DNA from 2 places in the Citrobacter sp. KH_055_1 genome. Region 1 is predicted to be linked to the other one. Evidence: predicted binding sites of a transcription regulator. Region 1 holds the regulator's gene; the other holds the start of a gene.
What was found. The regulator PurR, encoded in region 1, represses purine synthesis genes. The targets are predictions, from matches to a motif close to CANGCAAACGTTTGCNTG.

Region 1 (7,721 bases):
TTTCAGGCCAGGTTGCCATAAAGCGCGTATGCCAGGCCATCAGTGTAGTATCGTAATCGGCGCCAAAGTTGTGCCAGTCTTCCATAACAAAATGCGGCTCGCTGGCTTTCGCAATCTGGCGCACGGACGGCAAGCAACCATTCGGGAAAATATACTTATTGATCCACGGATCGACGTTATTGTCGGTTTTTCTGGATCCAATGCTGTGGAGCAAAAACAGACCCTCTGGTTTTAAATTGCGATCGACAACATCAAAATAGGTGTTGTAGTTTTTTGGACCCACATGCTCAAACATGCCAACGGAGACAATGCGGTCGAAACGATCGTGCAGGTCGCGGTAATCCTCAAGCAAAATAGTGACATCCAGCCCTTCACACCGTGTTTGTGCCAGTTTCTGCTGTTCGGCAGAAATGGTCACCCCCACGACGCTGACGCCGTAATGGGCGGCCATAAACTGGGACAAGCCTCCCCAGCCGCAGCCAATGTCCAGCACGCGCATCCCCGGTTTGAGCTGTAATTTTTCGGCGATCATATTGAGCTTCGCCTGTTGGGCTGACTCCAGGGTCGTGGCGTCCTTCCAGTAGGCACAGGAATATTGCATGTAGGGATCAAGCATGCGGGTGAAGAGATCGTTGCCTAAATCGTAGTGTTCTTTTCCGACAACCCACGCGCGTTTTTTATTCTGTAAATTGAACAGGCGCGCGGCGGCGATTCGCAGCGTGTCTTTAAAGTGGCGGGGGAGTTGGTCTTCAAGGCCGGCACGTAAAACCTGAGTAAAAAACATGTCCAGCCGATCGCATTCCCACCAGCCATCCATATAACTTTCACCTAAACCCAGCGAACCTTCCTGTAAAACTCGCTTGTAAAAATCGGGGTTGTTAACGCGAATATCTGCCGGTGCAGTACCATTAATGGTAATGCCCGCACGGTTTAATAATTCACTGGTGATTCGATACCAGTCATCATCTGGTACGCTGACGTCTTCTATACACGATGAACTCATAGCTTCTCCATCACAGGTCGGTGATCAGAACCTTAAAACAGCGTAGACGCTTTTTTGGGCTTTGTGAGAAATCTCACGGAATGAATCCGCGAATCTGTTTTCCGACGTAGAACAGAGGAAGGGAGAACCCCTTACCGAAAAGGCCATCCGTGGTTAAGCGGGAACATGCGTGTTCCCGTTAACACATAAAAATTATCGTTTTTGTAACAACTGGAAATCAGTATAGGCCTGAATTTTTGTGGGTTCAATCAAAAAATATTAGCCCGCTAATTAATTATTCAAGCGCTATGAATGTGATTCGCCAGGCGCAGCAGTAGAAACCTCATCAGCGTGAGAGCGACATTCTTTCTGCGACTGCATTTTGTACCCCAGCGCGGCCAGCAACACCGTAGACAGCATGACGCCGGTGGTGGTGAATAGCGGCGTGCTGATCAACCACGACACAACCAGACTTGCCAGGAAGCATAAGCCCAGTTGCAGCGTATTCTGCAGGGCTGCGGCACGTCCTGTTGCCTGTGGGAAGGGACGCAAAGCCTGAGCAACGACAATCGGATAGATAGCACCGTTCGCTATTGCCATCACGCAGAATGGGATCAGGATTTCGGCTAGCGCAACGTGGTGAATAAAGCCGACCGCCCAGGTAGCGATAACGCTCACTGCATACAGAATGAGCAGCCACGGCAGTAATTGACGACCTTCCCATTTTTGCAGGGCGGCACGACAGCCGTATCCGCCGATCAAAAAGGCGATGGTTTGCGGCACATAGCTCAGGCCAATGACGGCCGGGCTATAGCCCATCTCGCTCAGGATAAATGGCGAACCGGTCAGCCACGCGAAAAAGCTCGCGGAACAGGCCGCATAAATCAGCACGTTGCCGCGGTAGGTTCTGGAGCGCAACAGGGTGGCAAAGGTGAGCTTATCCTGGCTATCGTCACGCGCTTTAGCCGTGGGCTTCAGGCGCAGGGCCGGCAGCATCAGGATCAGGGTGATGGCAAACAGGGTGGCAAAGATAGCCTGCCAGGAAAAATGCATCAGGATCCAACTGCCTAATAATGGCGCGAGCGCGGGAGATAACCCGACCAGCGGCATAATGGTGGCAAAGATACGGTTCACTTTTTGCGAGGGATAATAATCAGCAACCAGCGCCTGCCATATAACCGACGCCGCACAGACGCCCACAGCCTGGATAAAGCGCAACACCAGCAAGCCGGTGGCGTTTTCGACCCAAAGCATGCCAAGACTGCTCAGCGCGAAGATGGAGAGGCCCAGTAGCAAAATAGGCTTGCGGCCATAATGGTCGGAGAGTGGCCCCCACAGAAGTTGCGCGATGGCAAAACCCGCCAAGAACAGGCTAAGGCTGGCGCTGACGGCTGATGCTGGGGTTTGCAAATCGGACTGAATAGCCGCAAATGCTGGCAAATACATATCCGTTGCCAGAAAACCGAGCACGCTAAGACCTGCCAGCCAGACTAAAAACCCTTTTCCAGGTTGCATCATTATTTCTCTTTATAAGCAATAGAACAGTGCCGCTGAGTGTAGTGAGTGAAATTCTTGCTGTGAAACGCTAATATTTGCTTATTGATTTCAAATTTTTTGCAGGCAGAGTATGTGGTCAGAATATTCCCTTGAAGTGGTGGATGCAGTCGCACGCAACGGCAGCTTTAGTTCTGCCGCCCAGGAGTTGCACCGCGTGCCTTCGGCGGTGAGCTATACCGTGCGTCAACTGGAGGAGTGGCTGGCTGTGCCTCTTTTCGAACGTCGCCATCGGGATGTGGAATTAACCCCCGCCGGGGCGTGTTTTTTAAAAGAAGGGCGCTCTGTTATCAAAAAAATGCAGATCACTCGCCAACAATGTCAGCAAATTGCCAACGGCTGGCGTGGGCAACTGGCGATTGCCGTCGATAATATTGTCAGGCCGGAACGGACCCGACAGATGATTGTGGATTTCTACCGTCATTTTGATGATGTGGAGTTAATCGTTTTTCAGGAGGTGTTTAACGGCGTCTGGGATGCGTTATCGGACGGGCGCGTGGAGTTGGCGATTGGCGCGACGCAGGCTATTCCGGTAGGGGGGCGCTATACGTTTCGCGATATGGGAATGTTGAGCTGGAACTGCGTGGTGGCAAGTCATCATCCGCTGGCGTCGATGCCGGGACCGCTCAGTGACGATACGTTGCGCAACTGGCCGTCGCTGGTACGAGAAGACACCTCCCGTACGTTGCCAAAACGTATTACCTGGCTACTGGATAACCAAAAAAGGGTGGTAGTGCCTGACTGGGAGTCATCTGCCACCTGTTTATCGGCTGGACTCTGTGTTGGGATGGTGCCAACGCATTTTTCCAAACCGTGGATCGACAGCGGAAAATGGGTTGCACTACAGCTTGAAAATCCCTTTCCTGATGCCGCGTGTTGCCTGACCTGGCAGCAAAACGATACGTCACCCGCACTGAGATGGCTGCTGGACTATTTAGGGGACAGTGAAACGTTGAATAAAGAGTGGCTGCGGGAGCCAGAGTAAGGCTCCCGCACAACAGATTATCGACGATAATCGCGGAACGGACCATCGGCCACGGAGCGACGTTCTACCAGGCGCGGGTGCACCTCAATAGACTGTGACTCTTCGCGTTTATTCACGATACGGTCTAACAGCATGTTAAAGGCCGTTTCACCGAGCGAATCTTTTGGCTGATGAATGGTGGTTAATGCCGGGGTGAAGAAGCGGGCGTTACGCACGTTGTCGTAACCAATCAGCGACACATCTTGCGGGACGCGCAGGCCCATCTCGTCAGCGGCGCAAAGCGCGCCCATCGCCATGATATCACCACCACAGAAGACGGCGGTCGGGCGGTGCGACTGGGAGAGGATCTGCTGCATGGCGCGATACCCGGATTCAGGCTCAAAATCGCCCTGGACAATCCAGTTGTCAGGCACTTTAATCAGCGCTTCTTCCATCGCCTTCATAAAGCCCGCCAGGCGTCCGGCGCCGGTGTTACGCTCCATAGGTCCTGGGATCACACCAATCTCGCGATGACCGCGTTCAACCAGATAACGGCCTGCCATATAACCGCCTTCAAAGGCGTTATCGATGACCGTATCGGTAAAATCGGCTTTGGCTTCGCCCCAATCCATCACCACCATCGGAATATGGCGATATTCTTCGAGCATGGAAAGCAGAGGTTCCGGGTATTCAGAACACATCACCAGCAGACCATCTACGCGCTTCTGCGCCATCATGGAGAGGTAGGCCTGCTGTTTCTCGAGGCTGTTCCACGCGTTGCCCAGAATCAGCGTATAGCCTTTCTGGAAGCAGTTTTTCTCAACGGCTTCGATGATTTCCGCAAAGTAGGCGGCTTCGCTGCTGGTCGCCAACAAGCCAATCGATTTAGTGTGATTCACCTTCAGACTGCGTGCCACCGCGCTTGGGGAATAATGTAGTTCTTTAATTGCTGCCCAGACGGCATTGCGCGTTTCTTCCGCGACAAAGCGTGTTTTGTTAATTACGTGTGATACGGTTGTAGTGGAAACGTTTGCTCGCTTCGCTACATCTTTAATTGTTGCCATTACATCTCACTCCAGACCATATCCTAAGTTCCTGAGAATACTCCAGGTAAACGTTTGCCTTCACACACCCTTCGCGCAACATCAGGGTTGCGGTACGCCAGGAAAACGACACGGAACGTCAGGAAGGGGTCAATGGCCGGTACGCTAATCAAGTAAGCGTGGAATTTTGTCTGATCTTTACGAAAAGGGGAAGAGTTAAAAGCATTTATCAATATAAATCGTGAGAGATTTTTACCTTCAAGTGTGCAAAAATGCGCAATATCACTTTTTGTGTGGGAATAAAAAGGAGAAAACTTGATGAGCACCGATCTGAAATTTTCGTTAGTCACCACCATTATTGTTCTGGGTTTGATTGTTGCCAGTGGTTTAACCGCCGCGCTGCATTGATGTATCGCCGAGGGAGAGCTATCTCCCTCATCCCGCCAACCCGTCCCCCCACTGCTATTGTTTGCAAATAAGCAAAAGTCTTTTGCATTTTTGTTAACTTTATTATTTTTGCGATCAATGTCATGCTTTTGACTCTTATTCTGTGTCGTGCCACGGCTCGACGTTACGGAGTCGCTGTATGAAAATAAATTATCCACTACTGGCGCTGGCGATAGGGGCGTTTGGTATCGGCACGACAGAGTTTTCTCCGATGGGGTTATTACCCGTCATCGCTAAAGGCGTCGATGTCTCGATTCCGGCGGCAGGGATGCTAATTAGCGCCTATGCGGTAGGGGTGATGGTCGGTGCACCGTTAATGACCTTATTGCTTTCTCATCGCGGGCGCCGCAATGCGCTGATTTTTCTGATGGCGATTTTTACGCTCGGCAACGTGCTGTCGGCGTTATCTCCCGATTACACTACTCTGATGCTGTCGCGTATTCTGACCAGTCTTAACCATGGGGCCTTTTTTGGTCTCGGCTCGGTTGTAGCGGCAAGCGTGGTGCCAAAGCACAAACAGGCCAGCGCTGTCGCCACCATGTTTATGGGACTCACCATCGCCAATATTGGTGGCGTTCCTGCAGCGACCTGGCTGGGTGAAACCATCGGCTGGCGCATGTCCTTTATGGCAACGGCGGGTCTGGGGGTTATCTCGATGGTCAGCCTGTTCTTCTCGTTGCCGAAAGGCGGAGCAGGGGAGCGCCCGAACGTGCGCAGAGAGCTGGCGGTGCTCATGCGCCCGCAGGTGGTGTCAGCGTTGCTGACTACTGTGCTGGGCGCCGGTGCGATGTTCACGCTCTATACCTATATTTCACCGGTGCTACATAGCATCACCCATGCCACGCCTGCCTTTGTAACCGGAATGCTGGTGCTGATTGGCGTCGGGTTCTCAATCGGTAACTATCTGGGCGGCAAGCTGGCGGACCGCTCAGTCAACGGCACGCTGAAAGGCTTCTTACTGCTATTGATGGTGATTATGCTGGCAATCCCGTTACTGGCGCGTAGTGAATTGGGTGCAGCCATCAGCATGGTAGTCTGGGGCGCGGCAACCTTTGCGGTAGTTCCGCCGTTACAGATGCGTGTGATGCGCGTTGCCAGCGACGCGCCGGGCTTATCATCCTCGGTCAACATTGGTGCGTTTAATCTGGGGAATGCGCTAGGTGCGGCGGCGGGTGGCGCAGTGATATCGGGTGGTTTAGGTTACAGTTTTGTCCCGGTGATGGGGGCAATTGTGGCTGGGATGGCGTTGCTACTGGTCTTTGTCTCCGCGAGAAAACAGCCTGACGAGGCCTGCAGCGTCACGAACTAACGCTAAAACGCAGAAGGGAGTCCCTTCTGCGTTATCATTTTTATGCTGCGAAGTTTTTCGCAACAAACTCCCAGTTCACCAGCGCCCAGAAATGTTCCAGGTAGCCAGGACGCGCGTTGCGATAGTCGATGTAGTAGGCGTGTTCCCACACATCAACGGTCATCAGCGGCGTTGCATCGGTGGTCAGCGGTGTTCCGGCATTTGACGTGGAAACGATAGCCAGTTTGCCATCAGTACCTTTTACCAGCCAGGTCCAGCCAGCGCCGAAGTTTTTGATCGCCGCATCGGTGAATTGCGCTTTGAAGTCAGCGAAGCTACCAAAAGATGCAACAATGGCTTCAGCCAGTTCACCGGTCGGTTCGCCGCCCGCGTTGGGTGCCAGGCAGTTCCAGTAGAAGGTGTGGTTCCAGACCTGAGCCGCGTTGTTAAACACACCACCTTCAGAGCTACGTACGATCTCTTCCAGTGATTTGCCTTCAAACGCCGTGCCTTTGATCAGGTTATTCAGGTTAGTAACGTAAGTCTGGTGGTGTTTGCCATAGTGGTATTCCAGCGTTTCAGCAGAAATGTGCGGCGCCAGAGCATCTTTGGCATACGGTAATGCAGGTAATTCGAACGACATTGCTTCTCTCCTTATTATTTATATTGAGTACACACAATAGCCTCATTGTGAGTAAGGATAGGGTAGCAAATTGAAAGGTTATGCAAAAGAAGAACTTACCCTACAGCACATACTGTAGGGTAAGATTTTAGCGAATTGTTTTTGGCGTCATGACACGACGAGCGCCCACATAGTGGCGCTGCCAGTAATCTTCACTCAGGGAGGTGATTTGGATCTCCTGACCGCTACGTGGTGACTGAATAAACTTACCGTTGCCAACGTAGACACCAACGTGATCGGCGGTGCCGCGGCCCTGGGTACGGAAGAAGACCAAATCGCCGTTTTTCAGTTCATCGCGGTCGATCGGTGCTGCGTCGCGCAGGTGGTACATTTCATTGGCAGTACGCGGAATGCGGAACTTCACCAGGTCCTTATACGCGTAATAAACCAGACCACTGCAATCAAAACCGGTTCTCGGCGAAGAGCCACCCCAGCGGTAGGGTTTACCGATCTGGTTCATCAGAGTAGACATCGCGGTTTTGGTCGCTTTTTGCACTTTCACTTTATGGGCATCAGCGAGGGCTACCGGGGCTGTTGATTTTACTTTTACACAGCGCGGCTTGTGACCTTTGCGCGGGGTGCATTTTTCAGTCCAGGTGACCGCAGCGGTTTGTGTTGTTGCGACTTTACTGCGACGGTTGACCGTTTTGGTTGTTTTTGCAGGTGTCGCGGTGCGTTTTTTGGAAGAGGAAGCGGTTTTGGTGCTGGATTTACTGGTGGTTTTTTTTGCCGTTTTCTTGCTGGTTTGTGTGACTTTTTTA
Region 2 (7,721 bases), 610 kb from region 1:
GATGACTATAACCCGGCCACCGAACAGTACACGCTGACGATAAGCCAACGTACGCCGGCTACACCGGATCAGGCAGAAAAACTGCCGCTGCATATTCCTTTTGCCATTGAGTTGTACGACAACGAAGGCAAAGTGATCCCGTTGCAAAAAGGCGGGCATTCGGTGAATTCTGTGCTCAACGTCACCCAGGCGGAACAAACCTTTGTCTTTGATAACGTCTACTTCCAGCCGGTTCCGGCGCTGCTGTGCGAATTCTCTGCACCGGTAAAACTGGAATATAAATGGAGCGATCAGCAGTTAACCTTCCTGATGCGTCACGCGCGTAACGATTTCTCTCGTTGGGATGCGGCGCAAAGCCTGTTGGCCACCTATATCAAGCTGAACGTTGCTCGCCATCAGCAAGGGCAACCGCTGTCGCTGCCGGTGCACGTGGCTGATGCGTTCCGTGCCATTTTGTTGGATGAGAAAATCGATCCGGCGCTGGCGGCAGAAATCCTGACGCTGCCTTCGGCGAATGAAATTGCCGAGCTGTTTGAGATTATCGATCCAGTGGCGATTACCGACGTGCGCGAGGCGTTAACCCGTACGCTGGCTGCCGAACTGGCAGATGAGTTCCTGGCCGTGTATAACGCCAACCATCTTGCAGAATACCGCGTTGAACATGGCGATATTGGCAAACGCACGCTGCGTAATGCTTGTCTGCGTTTCCTGGCTTTCGGCGAAACGCATCTGGCAGATACCCTGGTGAGCAAGCAGTACCGTGAAGCCAATAACATGACTGATGCGCTGGCGGCCCTGTCTGCGGCGGTAGCGGCGCAGTTGCCGTGTCGCGATGCGCTGATGCAGGCGTATGACGACAAGTGGCATCATGACGGTCTGGTGATGGATAAATGGTTTATCCTGCAATCCACCAGCCCGGCGGACAACGTGCTGGAAACGGTACGCGGCCTGTTGCAGCATCGTTCCTTTAGCATGAGCAACCCGAACCGTATTCGTTCTTTGATTGGCGCTTTCGCGGGCAGCAACCCGGCGGCGTTCCATGCGGAAGACGGTAGCGGTTATCAGTTCCTGGTCGACATGCTGACCGAGCTGAACAGCCGTAACCCGCAGGTGGCCTCACGTCTGATTGAGCCGCTGATCCGCTTGAAACGTTATGATGCCAAACGCCAGGCGAAGATGCGTGCGGCGCTCGAGCAACTGAAAGGTCTGGAGAATCTGTCCGGCGATCTGTTCGAGAAGATAACCAAAGCGTTAGCCTGAGACGTTGACCTGTGGTTTTGTAGGCCGGAGAAGGCGGTAAAGCCGCCATCCGGCAAAATGCCCGGTGGCTCAAACGCTTACCGGGCCTACAATGTCCTGAATGTTTATCCATGTAGTCGGATTGACTGTTCTGCCTCGCCACGCTGCATCACCCGATTCAACACTTCTGCTTCCAGTTCTGCCAGGCGCACTGAACCTGGTCGGCGTGGACGTGGAATATCTACCGTCAAATCCAGACCAATTTTTCCATCTTCAATCAGCAACACGCGATCGGCCATCGCCACCGCTTCGCTGACATCATGGGTGACCAGCAGTACGGTAAATCCCTGCTTTTGCCACAGCGAGACAATCAAATCTTGCATTTCCAGACGGGTTAACGCATCCAGCGCGCCCAGTGGTTCATCCAGCAACAGTAATCCGGGACGATGAATCAGTGCCCGTGCCAGCGCCACGCGCTGTTTTTGCCCACCGGAAAGGGCGGCAGGCCATTCCTGCGCCCGATTTTCCAGCCCAACAGACGTCAGCGCATCCCGGGCTGCATCTTGCCAGTGGCCATTAAGGCCCAGTCCTACGTTATCAATGACTGATTTCCACGGCAGCAGGCGTGCGTCCTGAAACATCATTCGCGTATCATGCTGAATATCTGCCAGCGGCGCGGTGCCGGCGAACAATTCCCCTGAGGTGGGCGATTCCAGACCGGCCAGCAGACGCAGCAGGGTACTTTTCCCGCCACCGCTGCGGCCCACCACGGCAACAAATTGCCCCGCTGGAACAGGCAAATCTAGCTGATTGAGCACCGTATTGGCGCCGTAGCGTTTTGTTACGCCGCTTAGCAGTAGCGGAATTCCCTGATTTAAACGCGTGGTATTCATACGGTGACCTCCTTCGCATGGTAAGCCGGGTTCCAGCGTAGCCAGCTACGTTCCAGTAGTTGCGCGCTGATGTCGGCCAACTTGCCGAGCAGGGCGTAGAGAATGATGGCCACCACGACCACATCCGTTTGCAGAAATTCGCGGGCATTCATTGCCAGGTAGCCGATGCCAGCGTTCGCTGAAATGGTTTCCGCCACGATAAGCGTCAGCCACATGAGCCCAAGGGAAAAACGTACGCCGACCATGATCGAGGGCAGAGCGCCGGGCAGGATCACATGGATAAACAGTGAAATACCGGATAACCCATAGCTGCGAGCCATTTCCACCAGCCCGCGATCGATATTGCGGATCCCGTGCCAGGTATTGATGTAAATCGGGAACAAGGTACCCAGGGCAACGAGAAAGATCTTGGCGGATTCATCAATACCGAACCACAAAATGACCAGAGGGATCAGCGCCAGATGCGGTATGTTACGCAGCATCTGCACCGAGGTGTCCAGCAACCGTTCCCCCCAGCGTGACAGGCCGCTTATCAGCCCCAACGTCAGGCCAATCGATCCGCCAATAGAAAAGCCGATCGCTGCCCGCCAGGTGCTGATCGCCAGATGCTGCCAAAGCTCGCCGCTGACGGAAAGCGTCCAGAAAGCTTCTACTACACCTTCTGGAGAGGGCAGGATGCGGGTGGACAGCCAGCCCATGGATGATGCCAGCTGCCAGAGCGCCACCAGACCAATCGGTAAAAACCACGGAGCAAAGCGAAGTAACCACTTATTTTGCGGCGTTGCCATCATCGGGCTCCTTAGCGTTGCGCGACGCTACGCGGAATAAATTCGTTCGCCACGGCTTCACCTTGTTGATGCAGGCGTTGCGGCTGCGGTATTTCTGGGATCGAGACATCCAGATGCGGGAACAGTAGCTCGCCGACCTTGTACGCCTCTTCCAGATGTGGATACCCGGACAACACAAAGCTGTCGATACCCAGCGCGGCATACTCATTAATCCGTGCCGCCACTGTTGGACCATCCCCCACCAGTGCGGTCCCGGCCCCGCCACGTACCAGTCCAACGCCCGCCCACAAGTTCGGGCTAATTTCCAGTTGGTCGCGCTTGCCGTTGTGCAGCGCTGCCATTCGGTGCTGGCCCACAGAGTCGGTTCTGGCGAAAGCGGCCTGGGCTTTGGCAATGGTGTCATCATCCAGATGGGCAATCAGGCGATCCGCTGCCTGCCATGCCTCAGCGGTGGTTTCGCGCACAATCACGTGCAGGCGAATACCAAAGCGGATCTTACGCCCAAGCGCCGCTGCTTTTGCCCGTACTTGCTCTATCTTCTCTTTCACCAAGTCGGGCGGCTCACCCCAGGTCAGGTAGAGATCAACCTGCTCAGCGGCCAGTTCCTGCGCTATGTCGGAAGACCCGCCGAAATACAGTGGCGGATGGGGTTGTTGCACGGGCGGGAAAAAGAGTTTTGCCCCACGGACGTGAACGTGTTTACCGTTAAAATCCACGGTGTCGCCCTGTAGCAAGCGTCGCCATACCTGGGTAAATTCAGCGGAGGCTTCATAACGCTCAGTGTGATCGAGAAAAACACCATCACCTGCTAACTCTTGTGGATCGCTGCCGGTTACCAGATTAAATAGCGCCCGACCGTTGGACAGTCTGTCGAGCGTCGCCGCCTGGCGTGCCGCCACCGTGGGGGACGTCACGCTGGGGCGCAGCGCGACCAGAAATTTTAACCGCTGGGTGACCGGGATCATTGAGGCGGCAACCAACCAGGCATCTTCACAGGAGCGGCCTGTCGGGATCAGTACCCCGGTAAATCCCAGGCGGTCGGCCGTTTGCGCGATTTGTTGCAGATAACCATGATCGACCGGGCGTGCACCTTCTTCTGTTCCCAGATAATGGCCGTCACCGTGCGTGGGTAAAAACCAGAACATATTCAGACTCATAATTTTGCTCCTGTCTGCTGAGTGGGTTGCCAGATTCGCTGGCGAATGTCGATTTTTTTCGGCACCAGCCGATTGTCATAAAACAGATCGGCAGTTTGTTGCTGCAATGCGGCAACAGAAGCACTGACGGGCGTAATGGAGGTTGGCGGGCGATGGTCCAGATAGGACGCTATGACCGGCTCAGGTAGCCCCATCGTTTTCGCCAACAGGGTGATGCTCTGCTGGCGTTGGCTGAGTGTTAAGGAATCGGCCTGGCTGAAGGTGTCCAGCACGCCAGGAATAAATGCGCTGTTATTCTCGGCATAAGGACGTGCAGCGAGATAAAACGATCCGGTCTGTTTAAGGTCGGTACCGTCTTTGAGTACGCGTACATCACCCTGCAGCAAGGCGGCGGAGTAGTAAGGGTCCCAAATTGCCCATGCATCCACATTCCCCTGTTGGAAAGCGGCACGCGCATCGGCGGGCGTCAGATAGGTGGCCTGGATATCGGTAAACTTCAACCCGGCCTGCTGCAGGGCCCTCAACAGCAGATTGTGCGCGCTGGAGCCTTTCTGGAAGGCGACCTTATGCCCTTTAAGCTCTGCGACGGTGTGGATGGGGCTGTCTTTCGGTACCAAAATCACTTCTGCATGCGGTTTTGGCGGTTCGACGCCGACATAGACCAGATCGGCCCCGGCGGCCTGAGCAAAAATCGGCGGGATATCACCAGTGCTGCCCAGATCGATGCTGCCGATATTGAGCGCCTCCAGCATTTGCGGGCCGGCTGGGAACTCTACCCAGGAGATTTTTGTTTGCGGGTAGCGTTTTTCCAGCAACTGATGGCTTTTAGCCAGCACCATGCTGACGCTGCCTTTCTGATAGCCAATGCGCAGGGCGTCTGGCGCGGTCTCTGCGGCGTGAACCAGCGTGGATAAAGACAGCAGTCCGGTCAGCGCCAGCCACGGCGTATGGCGTTTGAGTAAATTAAGCATGGGCGGTACCCCGCAGCGTGTTCACGTGCACAAATTGGACATCACGACGCTGCAACGCCTGCCAAAAGGTCTCGAGTGCACTGTCCAGGCGTAATTGCAGGTTCGGCGTAAACTGCGGCTTATGTTGATAATCAATAACCTGCGAATCATCGGCGAAAACGCCGTGCAGGATCTCCTGGGCCTTCAGTGCGCTGAGTACCGGTTTCAGGGCGTAATCGACGGCCAGTAAATGTGCTACGGTGCCGCCGGTGGCCAGTGGCAACACGACTTTGCCTTCCAGTGCACGTTCGGGGAGCAGGTCAAGCAAGGTTTTCAATGCGCCGGAATAGGCCGCTTTGTAGACCGGCGTGGCGACAATCAGTCCGTCTGCATCCTGCAACTGTTCGATAAACGTCTTCAGTGCCGGACTGTCGAAGCGCGCATAGATCAGATCCTCGGGCTCAAAATTGTGCAGATTCCAGTGATAGACCTCGACATCCTGTCCATGCAGTTTTTCTCGCGCATATTCCAGTAGGGCGCTGGAGCGAGAGGGGAAGCGTGGGCTACCCGCCAGAGTGATAACGCGCATATTTATATTCTCTCCTTATAACCAAATATTCGTTTTTATTTAACATTGATAACAATTTGTGCAGTCTGGCAGAGAGATTTTGTTTATCGAAATGATTTATGCGGGATAGAAAAGCTGAAAACTGCATAAAAGGAGGAGAAGAAAGAAAACGTTTGCGTTTTATTGCCGCAGGTCAATTCCCTTTTTGTTCACGATCGCACATAATACGCCCCCGGTTTGCACACCGGGAATCCAGGAGAGTTCATGTACTACCCCTTCGTTCGTAAAGCCCTTTTTCAGCTCGATCCAGAGCGCGCTCATGAATTGACATTCCAGCAATTACGTCGCATTACGGGCACGCCGCTCGAAGCGCTTGTCCGCCAGAAAGTACCGGCAAAACCGGTGACCTGCATGGGGCTGACGTTTAAGAATCCGCTCGGTCTTGCCGCCGGGCTGGATAAAGACGGGGAGTGCATTGATGCACTCGGTGCAATGGGGTTCGGCTCAATTGAGATAGGCACCGTGACGCCACGTCCTCAATCGGGTAATGATAAGCCACGTCTTTTCCGTCTGGTTGACGCAGAAGGTTTGATCAACCGCATGGGCTTCAATAACCTGGGCGTTGATAACCTGGTAGAGAACGTTAAGAAATCGCATTTTGACGGCATTCTGGGGATCAATATTGGTAAGAACAAAGATACCCCGGTAGAGAATGGCAAAGATGACTATCTGATTTGTATGGAAAAAGTCTATGCTTATGCTGGCTATATTGCGATTAATATTTCCTCACCTAATACGCCAGGGTTACGCACGCTGCAATACGGCGAAGCGCTGGATGATTTGCTGACGGCAATTAAAAATAAGCAAAACGATCTCCAGGCGATCCACCATAAATATGTTCCGGTGGCGGTAAAGATCGCCCCGGATCTTTCTGAAGAAGAACTGATCCAGGTGGCCGACAGTTTAGTTCGCCATAATATTGATGGCGTCATTGCCACCAACACCACGCTCGATCGCTCCCTGGTACAGGGAATGAAAAATTGCGATCAAATGGGTGGCCTGAGTGGTCGACCGTTACAATTAAAAAGCACCGAAATTATTCGCATGTTGTCCCGGGAATTAAAAGGGCAACTGCCGATTATCGGGGTTGGCGGTATCGACTCAGTCATCGCTGCGCGTGAGAAAATAGCCGCAGGGGCTTCCCTGGTTCAGATTTATTCAGGCTTTATTTTTAAAGGCCCGCCGTTGATTAAAGAAATCATCACCAATATCTGAATACTACCTTAATCACAAACCAGGGCTTTATTTCTGGCCCTGGTTGTTTTATATTCCTTTACTGTTGCTTATTTAAACATTCTGAGCTTTTATTATTAGGGCAATAAACGAAGCGGCAAAAGGATACTGTCGTAACGACGATGATTAAGGAATGGAGAGATACTGATGCGAATTAAACCCGACGATAACTGGCGCTGGTATTATGATGAAGAGCACGATCGTATGATGCTCGATTTAGCCAATGGCATGTTATTTCGTTCGCGTTTTGCGCGCAAAATGCTCACACCCGATGCATTCTCTCCGTCCGGTTTTTGTGTTGATGATGCCGCGCTTTATTTTTCTTTTGAAGAAAAATGCCGTGATCTGGATTTAGCCAAAGAACAAAAAGCGGAGCTGGTACTCAATGCGCTGGTGGCTATTCGTTATCTAAAACCGCAAATGCCAAAAAGCTGGCACTTTGTGGCGCACACTGTTAGTTGGTCACCGAGGATAGGTGACGCTGCCTGCGTGTATTTAAGCGATACCGAGGAACAGGTCAATCTGTTAGTGGTTGAGCCGGGGGAAAATGCGGCCCTGTGTCTGTTGGCACAGCCGGGCGTGGTTATTGCCGGGCGCACCATGCAGCTTGGCGACGCCATTAAAATCATGAATGACAGACTGAAACCGCAACTCCCTGTCGACAGTTTCAGCCTTGAGCAGGCCGTTTAACTCTCCAGCCTGACCGCTGTTTTTGGCACACAACTGCAGCAAAGAATCGTCCCGTCATCACCAATCGCTGATTTTTTCAGCGGACTGACTTCGCCCTCTACCAGCCGAATCCGGCAGCATCCGCAGATCCCCGCCCTGCACGA

Region 2: a site for PurR is predicted at 5,758-5,775, ahead of pyrD (quinone-dependent dihydroorotate dehydrogenase). Genes of this name have one in related genera too.

The regions. Positions count from the first base shown of each region.
Region 1 is NZ_CM174473.1:2,444,672-2,452,392, reverse strand. It holds gene cfa (cyclopropane fatty acyl phospholipid synthase) at 1-1,003, opposite strand, end outside; gene punC (purine nucleoside transporter PunC) at 1,289-2,497, opposite strand; gene punR (DNA-binding transcriptional activator PunR) at 2,610-3,521, shown strand; gene purR (HTH-type transcriptional repressor PurR) at 3,539-4,564, opposite strand; gene cydH (cytochrome bd-I accessory subunit CydH) at 4,862-4,951, shown strand; gene AC3ITF_RS11405 (MFS transporter) at 5,130-6,299, shown strand; gene sodB (superoxide dismutase [Fe]) at 6,340-6,921, opposite strand; gene AC3ITF_RS11395 (C40 family peptidase) at 7,049-7,721, opposite strand, start outside.
Region 2 is NZ_CM174473.1:3,056,066-3,063,786, reverse strand. It holds gene pepN (aminopeptidase N) at 1-1,260, shown strand, start outside; gene ssuB (aliphatic sulfonates ABC transporter ATP-binding protein) at 1,365-2,132, opposite strand; gene ssuC (aliphatic sulfonate ABC transporter permease SsuC) at 2,129-2,920, opposite strand; gene ssuD (FMNH2-dependent alkanesulfonate monooxygenase) at 2,932-4,077, opposite strand; gene AC3ITF_RS14575 (sulfonate ABC transporter substrate-binding protein) at 4,074-5,048, opposite strand; gene ssuE (NADPH-dependent FMN reductase) at 5,041-5,616, opposite strand; gene pyrD (quinone-dependent dihydroorotate dehydrogenase) at 5,860-6,870, shown strand; gene zapC (cell division protein ZapC) at 7,036-7,578, shown strand; gene AC3ITF_RS14555 (YcbX family protein) at 7,575-7,721, opposite strand, start outside.